One region of the Acidaminobacter sp. QWL-03 genome, then DNA from elsewhere that is predicted to be linked to it. Evidence: riboswitches for the same ligand, from Rfam matches in the RefSeq annotation. Region 1 holds a riboswitch; the other holds the start of a gene.
The links. A riboswitch is a leader RNA that binds a small molecule or an ion and turns the genes downstream of it on or off. The one in region 1 is predicted to bind cyclic di-GMP.
Positions count from the first base shown of each region.

Region 2: it holds a riboswitch for cyclic di-GMP, as region 1 does, so the genes downstream of both, AC4PHM_RS13495 (LPXTG cell wall anchor domain-containing protein) here and AC4PHM_RS12025 (DUF7507 domain-containing protein) in region 1, are expected to answer to the same signal.

Region 1 is NZ_CM178752.1:2,563,267-2,570,771, reverse strand. It holds gene AC4PHM_RS12025 (DUF7507 domain-containing protein) at 1-4,286, opposite strand, end outside; cyclic di-GMP riboswitch class I at 4,390-4,471, opposite strand; gene AC4PHM_RS12020 (SdrD B-like domain-containing protein) at 5,135-7,505, opposite strand, start outside.
Region 2 is NZ_CM178752.1:2,887,795-2,895,299, reverse strand. It holds gene AC4PHM_RS13500 (NAD(P)-dependent oxidoreductase) at 1-1,088, opposite strand, end outside; gene AC4PHM_RS13495 (LPXTG cell wall anchor domain-containing protein) at 1,312-3,009, opposite strand; cyclic di-GMP riboswitch class I at 3,055-3,146, opposite strand; gene AC4PHM_RS13490 (VanZ family protein) at 3,517-4,044, opposite strand; gene AC4PHM_RS13485 (hypothetical protein) at 4,126-4,293, opposite strand; gene AC4PHM_RS13480 (RNA polymerase sigma factor) at 4,499-5,092, shown strand; gene AC4PHM_RS13475 (anti-sigma-I factor RsgI family protein) at 5,089-6,228, shown strand; gene AC4PHM_RS13470 (PepSY domain-containing protein) at 6,348-7,505, shown strand, end outside.

The DNA of each region.
Region 1 (7,505 bases):
GGTGGGATTTCACCGGTGTCTGGGAGGGCGAGTGGGACTTCTGCCTCAGGGATTTCTTCGATGACTTCGACAACTTCATCGACAATTGGTTCAGGTGTTGCGACGTTGCGTCTGTTGCCGACTTCAACGAAGACTGTGGTGGTTGAGTTGACGCGGATTGGATCGCTATAACCATCGGCGCCAAAATTGTCGGAGGTGATGGTGAAGCCAGGATTCATTTCTCTGAGATAATAGGTGCCGAAATCGAGATTTCTGAAGGTCAGCGTGCCGTTCAGGCCAGTTTCGAGGGACTCAATGAACACTTTATTCGCATCGTAGAGCGCGAATTCCATGCCGTTCATTGGGAGTTCTGTCAGTGAGGTTTCATCAAATTCCCCATCGTTATCACTATCGAGGAACTTGAAGATACGGATGTCGCCATAGTCCGGATCAGGGTCAGGATCGCGGCGTTCACGGTAGCCAGTGTAGCTGCTGGTGTCGCGAGCGACAATTGGTGTGCCTTCCACTGGGGTAAAGGTTGCGGTGCCCTCATTAGTGTAATCGCCTAGGGTCGCTGTGCCGGTCTTGCTGAGTGTTTCAGAGGCACCTGGAGCAAGAGATGAGATTGTGCCAATTGGACTGCTGAATTTATTGTCTCTGACCACAATGTCAGTGAGCGTAACGTTGCTTGTGTTGGTGACTTTGTAGGTCCAAGTGACGGTGCTGCCGACAAGGATTCGGCCAGCGTTGTCAAGGCCATTGGTTTTCTTGTCAATAGTGAGGCCGGTGTTAACCTCAGCAGGTACGGTTTCGGTGTCTTGATCTGTTTCGGTCTGATCTGAATCCGCATAGGCGGTGTTCATCACATAACCTCGGTCGAGGTCAGCAAGTTTGATGGTGTAGGAGCCAGTGTAACTCCAGATTTCGTCAACGTCCAGTTTGCCATCTTCATCCGAGTCACCGGTAGGACCGGTCAATGTGCCGAGCAGCGGGTCAGAAACGGAAATGCCCGTCAGAGTGATATTGCCGGTATTTTCAACGGTGATGGTGTAGTGAATGATGTCGCCTACAGCATCGAAGCTGGTTTCAGCCGCGTCCTTGATAATGTCGAGGGATGGATTCTGATCAGCGGGAACAGTTGCGTCGTCGCTGTCCTGCCCGGTTTGGTCGGAATCCGCATAAGCGGTGTTGTCGACTTTGCCGGCATCGAGATCCGCTTGCTTGACGGTGTAGGAACCATTATACGTCCAGGTTTCTCCAACATCCAGCTTGCCTTGTTGTCCGGTGTCGCTGACTGGGCCGGTCAAAGCGCCCAGCAGCGGATCTGTGACGACGACGCCCGTTAAGGTCACGTTGCCAACGTTTTCGACGGTGATAACGTAGTCAATCACGTCGCCGACTGCGTTGAAGCTCTCATCGGCAGCAGTTTTTATGATGTTGAGGGCTGGGCCTTGTGCAGACGGTACAGTTTCGCTGTCGCTGACTCTGTCAGTCTCGTTGGAGTCCGCATACGCCGTATTGTCTACTCTGCCAAAGTCAATGTCGTCCTGATCTACGGTATAAGTGCCGGTGTAGGTCCAGATTTCGCCGACTTCGAGCAAATTATCAGTATCCATATTGCTTGTAGGACCAGAGAGTGTGCCGATGGTCGCATCTACCACTGTCACGCCCGTCAGTGTAATGTTGCCAGTATTTTCTACCTTGATCGTATAGTGGAGCACATCGCCGACCTTGCTGAAGCTAGTCTCTGCTACCGTTTTATCAATTGCTAAGGCTGGAGTCTGAACTGCAGGAACTGTTTCACTGTCAGTGTCAGGTCCGGTCTGGTCAGAATCCGCGGTGGCAGTGTTGTCGACCTTGCCGTTATCAAGATCAATTTGTTTGATCGTGTAAGTGCCGGTGTAAGTCCAGGTTTCGCCAACGTCGAGCTTACCCATCTGTCCGCCGTCACCGCTAGGTCCGGTGAGTTCGCCGAGAAGAGGATCACTGACTGTCACACCAGTGAGTGTCACATTGCCGGTATTCTCCACGGTGATGGTGTAGTGGATGATATTTCCGACTGCGTTGAAGCTCTTTTCAGTTGCGGTTTTTGTGATGTTGAGTGCTGGATTTTTAACTGCCGGAACAGTTTCGCTGTCCGTGTCAGGACCGGTTTGGTCGGAGTCTGCTGTGGCGGTGTTGTCAATTCGGCCGAAGTCGAGGTCGTCCTGATCTACGGTGTAGGCACCAGTGTAGGTCCAGGTTTCGTCGACGTCGAGTTTGCCATTCTGGTTCGCATCACCAGTAGGTCCGGTGAGGGTACCAAGAAGTGGGTCAGACACCACTATGCCGGTTAAAGCGACGTTGCCCGTGTTATCAACGGTGATGGTGTAGTGAATAACGTCTCCAACCGCGTCAAAGTTTGCTTCAGCTGCGGTTTTTGTGATGTTGAGAGCTGGAGTTTGAACTGCAGGGACAGTTTCGCTGTCAGTATCTGGGCCAGTTTGGTCAGAGTCTGCTGTAGCGGTGTTGTCGACACGGCCAAATTCCAGATCTGCCTGAGTTATGGTGTAAGTGCCGGTATAGGTCCAAACTTCACCTACGTCCAGCTTGCCTTGCTGACCAATGTCTCCGGTAGGGCCGGACAAAGTGCCGGTCAGGAGTGGGTCAGATACTGTGACACCAGTGAGCGTGACGTTGCCGATGTTTTCAACTTCGATGGTGTAATGAATGACATCACCAACGGCGTCATAGTCGGACTCTGCAGCAGTTTTTGTGATATCAAGGGCAGGGCCCTGTGAAGAAGGGACTGTTTCGTCGTCGCTGTCGCGGTCGGTTTGGTCAGAATCCGCGTAAGCGATGTTGTAGACGGAACCGGCATCAATATCCTCTTGAGTGACTGTATAGGAACCGGTGTAGGTCCAGGTTTCACCAACGTCGAGTTTGCCAGCTTCTCCTGTGTCAAGAATTGGACCAGTCAGTGTGCCAATTTTGGCATCTGTGACTGTCACGCCGGTGAGAGGTATATTGCCAGTATTTTCAACTTCAAACGTGTAATTAATCACTTCGCCAACCTGTGAAAAGCTGGATTTGTCTGCGGTTTTTGTAATGTTGAGGGATGGATTTTCCTGAATCAGCACGTTGGTCGGTTCGAAATAAACATTGTTGCTGACTTCAGGATCGTCTGTAATCGCGGAGACCTCAACTTTGTTGAGGAGGTCGAAGCTGCCTGCGGGTGGAGAGGAGATGCCGCCGCGACCATCGGCAGAAGTTCCTGGGAAGTTATTGACAGGTGCTTCTGGGTCGACTGTGACATTAACAGTGAGGACTTTGGATTCACCTGGAACCAATGAGAACTCAGGCCATGTGACAATGCCTGCGCTATGCATGCCACTGTCGGAAGCGCTGACGAAGGTGACATTGGCGTCCAAAGTGTCTGTAACGAGGATGCTGTTCGCGACGGTATCAGGAGAATTGTTTGTGACGGTAATACTGTAGGAGAGGTCGCTGCCGACGACAACCGGATCAGGGCTGTCAGATTTTATGATGGAGAGGTCGGCATCCTCTGTGAAGAAATCACCGGCTTGGAGAAGAGGAACGGTTTGGTTGCCTGTGTTAATAACCTCAAGGGATGAATCTGAGGTATAAGCATCTCCCATGCCGGTTTGGATATTGCCATTGACTTTTTCTGGGATATCTTTTTTCAGAACGACCCAGAGTTCAACGACGACCTTATCACCGTCATCCAGTCCTGTGATAGTAACTTCGCCTACTATTTGTTCGTTGTTAGTTCCGGTGTTAGTGACACTCCATTCCAGGGAAGATACGGTCGCGTTCCCGCCTGGATCGGTGGTGCCGACATCGCCATAATCTACAAAGGCGCCAATGACACCATAGTCAGGGTCAAAGCCAAAATCAGCGCCATTGGTAGTCTTAGTGAGCCAGTAAGGTTCAATGACGATGGTGCCATTTTCCGGGGCGGTGCTCCCTGACACCGAGATGACGACTTCAAATGGGACAATTTGACCAAGTGCAAGACTCTTAGGCATCAACGATTCTACAGCGTCAAAGTCAGAACTTGCATTTGTCGGGCCGTAGGCCACTGCATCAGGCAAAGGATCATTCTCCCTGCCGACGACTGGATAGTCAACGTCAGATGGCTCCCATTTCGGATAGGTGGGTGCGTAACTTTTGTTATTGAGTGCAGGATCAGCAGCAGCCCAGTTTACGGAATAACTGCCGCCCGCAGCGATGGATGGAAACATCATGGTTGGTAGGATGAGAATCACCGCTAACAGCATTGCCAATAATCTTGATGGACGTTTCATAAAACTCACCTCGCTCCTTTGCATTGTTTATCTCTGTGTTGTGAACTCGAAGGAAATGGTTCTGGAAAAATAAAAAGACCGCCATGACAACAGAGTGGTTGTACATAGCAGCCGGACGACCATAGTTTAACTTTAGGCCCAGGGCTTTGCGCCCCTGCCTTTCGGCAGGTTTGCCCTTGTATGCGGTTTGGTTCATTGTGTTTTGCTGGTCTGTCAGTATTATGTTACCCAAAATGTTAATAAATAATCATTTAAACATGGGAGGGTAGTGATATGAGGATGTTAGAGATGTACAAGTGGTTTCATAGTGGATAGTTACCCAATGATCTATGGTTCATGCGTTAAATGATAATGAAAATCGTTTACATTATGATCAATTTCCACATCATCAGATGTGTCCCAGAGAGACTGGCGTCTATTGCCCCGCTATGCTGCGCTCTGGTCGCGGGCTGCGCCCTATATAAATAAATATGCCCCCATGCGTCAGAGAGCAAGCTCTCTGACGCACAGGGGGACTGAATTTGCATCTCACACTATCAGGCATGCACCTCGCTCCGCCTCAAACCCAGTTGCGCAGGGTTAAAGGCTGCGCTTCGGTTAGGGCTGCGCCCTATTGCGAAAGTTCGACCTCAAGCTTACAGACGTGCCCCAGAGCGGCTGGCGCCTATTGCCCCGCTATGCTGCGCTCTGGTCGCGGGCTGCGCCCTATATAAATAAATATGCCCCTGTGCGTCAGAGAGCAAGCTCTCTGACGCACAGGGGCATATTTATTTATGCACGTCTGTTAGCCTTACGCGCAAAAAGACCAGGCCACGGATAAGGTGACCTGGTTAAAGAGAGGCGAGTATTTATTCGAAGCGTTTAAGGAACATCCCGGCGAGCATTAAAAGCGCACCGAGAATATAGAATGAGGTTGGTGGTAATTCGCCAGTTTGAGGGAGTGCGAGTGGGACTGGCTCTTCGATGACAATATTGTCTGACTCAAGTTCTCTGTCAATGTCATTGCCGACGATCATGGTGATGGTAGCTTCGGAGTTTACGGTGATTTGCATGAAACCATCGGCATCAAAGCCGCTCGTGGTGATGTCGTATTCGCTCATTTCTTTCAGGTAGTAAGTGCCAAATGCAAGGTTGCTGAAGGTGAGGTTGCCTTCGTTGTCGGTTTGTTTGCTGCTGAGCATTTCGGATTTATTTGCATTGTAGAGCTCGAAAGTGACGTTTTGCATATGGAACTCACCAACATCTTGCGTGCCATTTTCGTTTTCATCCATGAATTTATGGATTTTAATTTTACCGTTTTCATTGTCGTCATCTTTGGTGAAGTAGTGGGCCATGTCGGAGTCGGTGACTTTTTGTGACCCGTAGAAGCCTTCGACATCGGCTGTATTGCTGTGCTGACCATCGATTGATGAGACAGTGATGATGTCGCTGGTGTCGGAATCGCCAACATTCAAGCTGGATGCGACGCCAGTGAAGTCGAAGTCGGTATCGTTGACTTCGATGTCGGTCAAGCGATAGTCGCCAGTGTTTTTAACGACAACTTTGAATTGGACGGTGCCAGGGTAGGAAGCACGAGGGCCTGGGGCGTTTTCTGCATCATCCCAGGTTTCGCCGCCATCGACAGAAACATATTTTTTGATGGAGATGTCTGGGTCGTTGTCGTCGCGGCGCTCATAATCGCCATAGTAGTGTGCCATGTCGGAGTCTGGGGTGACGGCCATTTCATTGTACTTCGCGTTAACTGTGGCTGTGTTGCTGTGTTGATACCTTTCGGCAGGGACTGCGATGACATTGCTTTCGTCTTGGTCGCCAGCTTCAAGGGAAGTCACAATGCCTGTGAATTCAAAGTCGGGGTCCGTGACGACAATGTTCGTGAGGTCAACATTGCCAGTGTTTGTAACTATGACTTTGAATCTGACAGTGCCTGGAAGGCGAATGGTTGGTCCGGTAGGGTTGTCGGCATCATGCCAAGTTTCGCCGCCATCGACAGAGACGTATTTTTCGATGTCGATGGATGGTCTGTGGGTTTCATAAGTGATGTAGTGCGCCATATCGGAGTCAGGTGTGATAGCTTCTTCTTCGTGTTCCGCATTGACAGTAGCGGTATTACTGTGCTGCCCAAGAATAGATGGAACAGTCAGGATATCGCTGGTATCTACAGCGCCTGCTGCGAGTGAAGAAGCAACACCGGTGAAGGTGAAATCTGAATCCGTGACGACGATGTCAGTGAGAGCGACGTTGCCGGTGTTGGTGACAACGACTTTGAATTTGACAGATCCAGGATAAGAAGCGGTTGGTCCGGTAGGGTTGTCGGCATCATGCCAAGTTTCGCCGCCATCGACAGAGACATATTTTTCGATGTCGATGGAAGGTCGATGGGTTTCATAAGTGATGTAGTGCGCCATATCGGAGTCTGGTGTGATAGCTTCTTCTTCGTGTTCCGCATTGACAGTAGCGGTATTACTGTGCTGCCCAAGAATAGATGGAACAGTCAGGATATCGCTGGTATCTACAGCGCCTGCTGCGAGTGAAGAAGCAACACCGGTGAAGGTGAAATCTGAATCCGTGACTACGATGTCAGTGAGAGCGACGTTGCCGGTGTTGGTGACAACGACTTTGAATTTGACAGATCCAGGATAAGAAGCGGTTGGGCCGGTAGGGCTGTCGGCATCATGCCAAGTTTCGCCGCCATCGACAGAGACGTATTTTTCGATGTCGATGGATGGTCTGTGGGTTTCATAAGTGATGTAGTGCGCCATATCGGAGTCTGGTGTGATAGCTTCTTCTTCGTGTTCCGCATTGACAGTAGCGGTATTACTGTGCTGCCCAAGAATAGATGGAACAGTCAGGATATCGCTGGTATCTACAGCGCCTGCTGCGAGTGAAGAAGCAACACCGGTGAAGGTGAAATCTGAATCCGTGACTACGATGTCAGTGAGAGCGACGTTGCCGGTGTTGGTGACAACGACTTTGAATTTGACAGATCCAGGATAAGAAGCGGTTGGGCCGGTAGGGCTGTCGGCATCATGCCAAGTTTCGCCGCCATCGACAGAGACGTATTTTTCGATGTCGATGGAAGGGTCATCCTCCTCATCGCAGACATAGAATGTGATATGGCTAATTTGAGGTTCTTGACCAGCTTTATTTAATGGAGGATATAAATTTGTTCCACTCATTACTGGGTGATCATAGGTGAAAAGATTGCCATATGGACCACCT
Region 2 (7,505 bases), 320 kb from region 1:
TCATCCGTCACTATCAGCCCACGGTGATCAATCCGAATCCCCTCCGTGTAATTGACAATATTCGACTTCGGCCCTTGGCTCACCGCAATGATCACAGCACTTGCCTCAAGCAGCCCGCGGTGCCCCTCAACTAAAACGATCCCATCAGGCGTCAGGGCTGTCTCGTTATAAACCACGCCACCCGCGTTAATCTCAACCGGCGACTTGTAGTACTCGAACTTGACCCCATCGATCTCCGCGTAGTCAATTTCATGTTTCCTCGCCGATAGTCGTTCCCGCCCCGACCGCGCCATAATCGTCACATCCCGCACACCATGCCTCAAAATGGTACGCGCCACATCCATGGCCACATTGCCGGCCCCAATCACGACGACCCGGTCCCCAAGCCTGTAGGCGCCCGGATTCCTCAGATAATCGATCCCAAAGTGCACATGCCCCAGAGTCTCGCCCTTGATGCCCAGCTTCCGCGGATTCCAGACCCCCGTCCCAATGAACAGCGCGTCGTACCCGTCCCGAAACAGGTCGTCCACCGTCAGCACCGGCCCAATCAGCACGTTCGGCCGCACCACCACTCCCAGCTCGATCAGCTTCCGCTCCAGCCGCGCGATGATCTCCTTGGGCAGCCTGAACTCAGGAATCCCATAGTGCAGAATGCCCCCAATCTTGTCGTTCATGTCAAAAATGGTGACCTTATACCCTTTTAGCGCCATGATGAACGCCAGCGTGATCCCCGCCGGCCCAGAGCCCACTATGCCGATGGTCCCACAGTCCCCCACCCCCGCAGCCAAAGGCAGCATATCCAAACTATAATTGGAGATGTAATTCTCTATACTGCTGATGTGAACCGGAGTCCCCTTGGGCGCAAGCACACAGTGCCCTTCGCACTGAGCTTCATGGGGGCAGACCAGTGAACACACCAGTGACAACGGATTATTATCGAACAGCATCTTGCCGGCATCGCCAATCCGACCCTCCAGCAGCATCCCAATCATCTCCGGAATTGCCGTTCCCACCGGACACCCCTTGACGCACCTCGGATTCTTGCACTTTAAGCAGCGTTTTGCCTCATCTATGACATGCAGTCCCATCTATAACTACCTCCAGCCTTCAGAATCAATAGTTCTTGAATCCAAATGTCTTGTATTATGTATTCTGTATAATATAGCATGAATTCTGAAAACTTTGGATCATAATTATTTCTTTAACGGTCTTTGACTTCGCCATTCAGCACAAAAAAAAGCGCCTCCATCAACAGAGACGCCTTGCTGTGTGTGCTTCATAATACTGTAGAATCAGTTCGTTTCATAACGTTTAGAACTTTTTTCTCAGCCCAACTCCCAGGCCCAGCAAAAGTGTACCGGCAGCGTAATAGGCATATGGCGGAATTTCACCTGTTTTTGGGAGTTTATCCAAAGCAGGATTTCCACGAGGCGTTTCTGGTTCAGTAACTTCCTCAAGGTCCTCCAATTCTTCAGTCTCAACCGGAACATTGACAGGCGTTTCGACCGAAGCTGATGATCCCATTGGAGTCGGAGCCTCAACAACGACTACGACCGACTCGGTTATTTCATCATTTTGTTTTGGTTTATCATTTTGTTTTGGTTTATCTTTTTGTTCTGTTTCATTGTCATTATTTGAGTTGTTGTCATTAGGTGATTCCACGACTGGATCGACTGGATCGACTGGGTCGACTGGATCGACTGGGTCGACTGGGTCGACTGGGTCGACTGGGTCGACTGGGTCGACTGGATCGACTGGGTCGACTGGGTCGACTGGGTCGACTGGATCGACTGGGTCGACTGGATCGACTGGGTCGACTGGATCGACTGGGTCGACTGGGTCGACTGGATCGACTGGATCGACTGGGTCGACTGGGTCGACTGGGTCGACTGGGTCGACTGGGTCAACTGGGTCGACTGGGTCGACTGGGTCAACTGGGTCGACTGGGTCAACTGGGTCAACTGGGTCGACTGGATCGACTGGGTCAACTGGATCGACTGGGTCAACTGGGTCGACTGGATCGACTGGGTCAACTGGGTCAACTGGGTCAACTGGGTCGACTGGGTCAACTGGGTCAACTGGGTCAACTGGGTCAACTGGGTCGACTGGGTCAACTGGGTCAACCTCAGTTACTACCGTTTTCACATCGAAACTAAAACTATCGGATTTATCCACCCAGTCCTTTACCTCCGTCACCAGAGACTGTCCCCCATTGATAGGTAGACTGAAAATCATACTTTCAAAATCCTTGATACTTGCATTTCCACTACCGGCAGTCATTAGGAGCCCAAGCCTCGCGTTTTCACCTAAAGGAAGATATCCTTCACCATTATCAATTGCTTCTAAAAAGTAGTGATTATTGTCCAAAGAGTTTCCCAAAGCCAGTGCACGGATTGCCGCATGGAGATTAGTGTCATAATTCTGGTACTTGTTTAGCAAGTAGTTTATGCGATCTGCAGCTTGGATACCGACCGTCTCCATCATGTTAACCAAGCCAATGTATTTGGTGTTAAGTTCCATTTTTTCAGTGCTGCCTAACATATAGTTCACGGTCGGCGTGACGAGATGGTTATTTCTATCTATTGAGATACTTGTAAATCCATCTGTCAAAGTAAAAGAATGGTTGCCTGGCTTCGTGTTCGAATTATTGCCTTGCTGGGTGTCGATCTTATAATCAACCACTTCAAACGCAGCATAGCGAACCCTAACAACCACATTCAGTGTTTCTACAGAGCTGGCATCGATCTCAAACGCTGTGGCATTGAAAGTACTCTCAGCTCCGCCATTAATAGAGACATCTATACCGTCAAATCTTAAACCCTCAATCAACGCCACGTTGATTGACGTTTTACCTATTACTGAAGTATCCAGTGTGTAAGTTCCGAAGGTTCCATTACCTGAATAAGTTGTTGTATCTTCCGCAAATCCCATCATCCCAAACGGGACCGCGAGCGTGATTATGAGCACAAAAATAAGGGATTGTGCCCATGATTTTGAATTGCGTTTCATGGTATTTCCCCCTGTCAAGTAGGTTATTTATCTATGATTACTTGACACGGCAACTGGACTGCCATAACCCAAATAATAAGGTCTTAGGCTCCATGGTTTTGCGTCCCAGCCTTTCAGCTGGTTTGCCTTTTTCGTATCAACGATCCTCCTCTACAGCTTTTTGAAAAAACACACAGTAATCTACTTTCAGAATAATGAGATAAAACAACCTTGTCAAGGTGTATTTTTCGGCCGAAAGCCTTATGTAAACCCGCTTTCAGGGGTTTGAGAATACCCACTTCAAGATGTTGTATCTATTTCTAAACAATTTTGATTTTGACACAAAATGTGCCAAAAAAATATTTTCCGCATTCTGCAAGAAAGTGTTTTGACACCTTTTTCACTTCAGGAAGAAAATGCCCTTTTATGACCATCGGAAAAGCTCTTAAATGCGGAAGGGTCTCCCTAACTCCCGCCTCCTCCCAAAAAAATTCCGCCGATGGTCACGCCGCCATCTCCACAGCGCCATTACCCTCGACGGAACTCTTTCAATTTCTTTCGATCTTTCCTGATAAACCGCCCGACCGCCAGCATCACCGAGATCGCCATCCACGCAACCAGCACACCCAGCAGCGCCCCAACCGCGTCCAGCGCCATGTCAGATACCTGCATGGTCCGCCCCGGCACAAAATGCTGGTGCACCTCGTCCGCGACCCCAAGCAAACTCGCAATCAGCCAGGCCGGCAGCACCAGCCGCAGCCCTTTGCGGCGCGTCAAAGTAAAAAACGCCACCGTCACAAACCCGCCCAGCACCGTAAACAGAAGCAAGTGCGCGCCCTTTCGCGCCAAATATTTCAACAAAACAACCGACGGATCCGTCGACCGTATCAATTCCGCTTTCGTCGCCAGCCCAAGCCGGACCAGCACCTCATAGGTCTGCTGTGTCGTCTCCTGCATGGCCTGACTCGAGAACCAGTAAATCACCGCAACCCAGACAATTACCAACAGCAGCGTCAATACGCGCTTCACGCGGGCATCCCCCCTCACCTCAACCATTATATGTCGAGATCAGGGTTGAGGTCAAGGCCGCCACCAGGTTGACATAAAATTGTTTTCGCCAACTGTGCAGGTCTTCGCCTACATTGAATTCCCGCCGCGCTCCTTCTCCCTGATATACAGGTCCAGCGCCCGAATCCCCCGGTGGGCCAGCTTGAACATCAGATAGTAAAGGTAAACCGTCAGCACCAAAAATCCAATCACAACCACAACGTTAAAAAGTCCAAACAAGCTCCAGAATGCGTTCATTTTCCAGCCTCCAAATAATTTTTCTGCCGATGGTCACTTCAACCCACAACCCGTCCAAACACCAGCCTTCACCTTTTACCCAACCTCCCGAGCCTAAAACCGATTCATTTAGCATCCCAAATGGTATAAATAAGAAAAGAATTTACAGCCATCATGCAATAAAACACCACGCTCACGCGTTACTCAAATAGAAGGAGCCCTGTCTATGATCCTGTTCACCTTTGTCATCGACAATTCCATAGAACCGCAGTCCAAAGGCAGTTCGGGCAGTTTGGACGAGGGCTTGTTTGGGCGAATCGGCTCGGGCGACATGGCTGCCTTTGATCAGATGTACCAGAAGACCGAGCGCGCCATGTACACCTATGCCCTGACGCTGACGCGGCAGCATGACGAGGCACTGGACCTAATGCAGGAGGCCTATATCAAAGTCCTATCGGCCGCGCACCTCTACCAACCTATGGGCAAGCCCCTGGCCTGGATGTTCACTATCCAAAAAAATCTGCACCTCTCAAAACTCAGAAAATCCAGCAGGATCACGCCTCTGGACGCCGCTGACATTGAAAATAACTTGCGTTTTTCTTACGTGGAGGATCCGGAAGACCGCATGGTCCTCGAAGCTGCGCTCACCATCCTGAATACGGAGGAACAACAAATCGTCCTGCTCCATGCCGTCACCGGCATGAAACATAAAGAGATCGCAGAACTGATGAGCCTGGGGCTTTCCACGACTTTATCCAAATACAACCGCGCGCTGAAAAAGCTGCGCAGCTATCTTGAAGAAAGGGGGCTGAACTCATGAATGACGACCAACTCAAAGGTTGCTTGAAACGGGCTGTGGACCAGGCCCCGATCAATCTTCTCGAGACAATAAAACAACAGCCCTACGAAAAAATGAGTGCCCATGACGAGATTACAAGCCAGACTGAAAAGAAGTCATTTGTGCACCGGTCAAACCGTCTGAAGCCCGCGCTGGCGCTCTTTTCCGCAGCTGCCGTGTTCCTCTTCGCCTTCCTCAACTGGCAGATGAATACGCGGTGGGTCGACAGCATGGTTTATCTGGACGTCAATCCGAGCCTGCAAATTGAAACCAACCGCAAGGACCAAGTCATCCGCCTCAGTGGTATGGATGAGGAAAGTGAGGCCCTGATCAAAGACCTCGACTACAAGGGCAAAGATCTTGAAGCGGTCGCGGCAGAGCTCCTGGACCGGCTCGTCCTTGGGGATTACGTCAGCAGCAGCGAACCGGCTATTCTCCTTTCCGTTTACAACGAGGACCCCGAGAAGCGCGACCGCCAGCTCAGCGAGCTTGACCAAGCCATTCACGCCTACCTCCAGAGCTTAGAGATTCAGCCGATAGTCTTGACCCAGACCCTCGACCCAACCCAAACCCTTACAAACTATGCAGAGGCGAACCAGATTTCCGTCAGCAAAATGACCCTGATCCGCAATATGATTCTCCTCGATCCGGAACTTAAGATGGAGGACCTCGCCAAATTGACCCTGGAGCAGCTGATTAAAGTCTCCTCAAAGGTCACGCTGGATCTGGATAAAATTATTCAAAGTTCGGATCTGGATAGGATCAAGACGTTGGATGACCATGATGACGACGAGGATGACAAGGATGACGAGGACAATGAGGACGATGGAGACGAATTCGACGACGAGTCAAATGACGACAAAGACGACTCTGACGACTCTGAGGATTCGGATGAACAGGATGACTCTGAGGATTCAAATGTCGACTCAGCTGATGATTCAGAGGATGACGATGCCACAGAAGATAGCGACGAATTGGATGTGGATGACGACCCAGAAGATCTAGACGACATTGAAGATTTTGACGTCGAAGATCTTGACGATCATGATGACTTGGACGATTCAGATGTTTCTGATGACAGCGATGACGAAGATGAAGAGACTGAACTGGATGACTGAGGGTGTGGTCTGGTGACCATCGGCTAAAAAAATCTTTTAAAAGTCATGCAATAAAAGTCACGCCTGGCGCGTTAATCAGATATAACGCACCTGACCTGCTAAAAAAGGAGTGACTTAAAATGACAATACGTAAAAAGATCGCCCTGCTTGCGGTGCCTGGCCTGCTGGTCGCTGCCGCCTTCACCTTTGCCTTTGTGAACGCCCCTGCCAATACCCTTACTTTTGATGTGAATCCGAGCATCGAGCTCGTCACCAACCGACTAGACGATGTCATTGAGATCAATCCGCTGAATGACGACGCCGAGGCGCTGCTGAAGGATTACAGCCCAAGCGACAGGGATCTTGAAGACGTGGTCAACGACCTCGTGGACCGCATGATCCTGACGGGGTACATCAGCGGCGGACAGGACAACCTTGTCATGATTACCGTTCAAGACAACCAGGCCAATGAGGCGCTGGTGGACCGAGTGAACAAGATGATCGCCGCGTTCCTGGAGAACAAACAAATTGAGGCGACGATCGTCAACAAGCGGCTGGATGTGGCTCGGGAAGCGCTCAACAAGGATGGCATTTCCTCCGGCAAGCTGGCTGTCATTGAAGCGTTGATGGCGGATGACGACCGACTTTCGAGAGAAGAGCTCTCAGAAATGAAAGTCTCAGAGCTGGTAGCCGTCGCGAAAGCGCTTGATCTTAAGCCATCCACACTATTTGACGTAGTTTTGGATGATGACGACTTTGATGGTGACGACTTTGATCTGGACGACGATTTTAATCTGGACGATAACTCTGATTTGAATGACGATTTTAATGACGACAAAGATTCTGATCTTGAAGACGACCGAGATGACGACTCTGATGACGATTCAAACCTTGATGACGACTGGAAAGATGACGGCCGCGACGACGACCGAAATTCTGATTCCAGCAGTTCAGACAGCGTTTCCTCAGCTTCAGCCTCAGTCAACGTCACAGTGTCTGAAAATGTCATTTCAGCGGACAGAGCCAGAATCATCGCGCTGAATAGAGTCAGCGGCGACATTATCAAGCTGTCACTTGATGCTGATGACGATGACCGTCCGGAATACGATGTCGAAATCCTTTCCGGCAACTTGAAATACGAAATCGAAATTGACGCTGTCACTGGCCAAATTTTAAAAGTTGAATCCGAATCTGTTTTAAATGATGATGACAGGAACGAACCCAACGATGATGATGATGCTGTATTAGATGATAGTGATGATCGTGATGAGGACGATGATCATGACGATGATGACGCT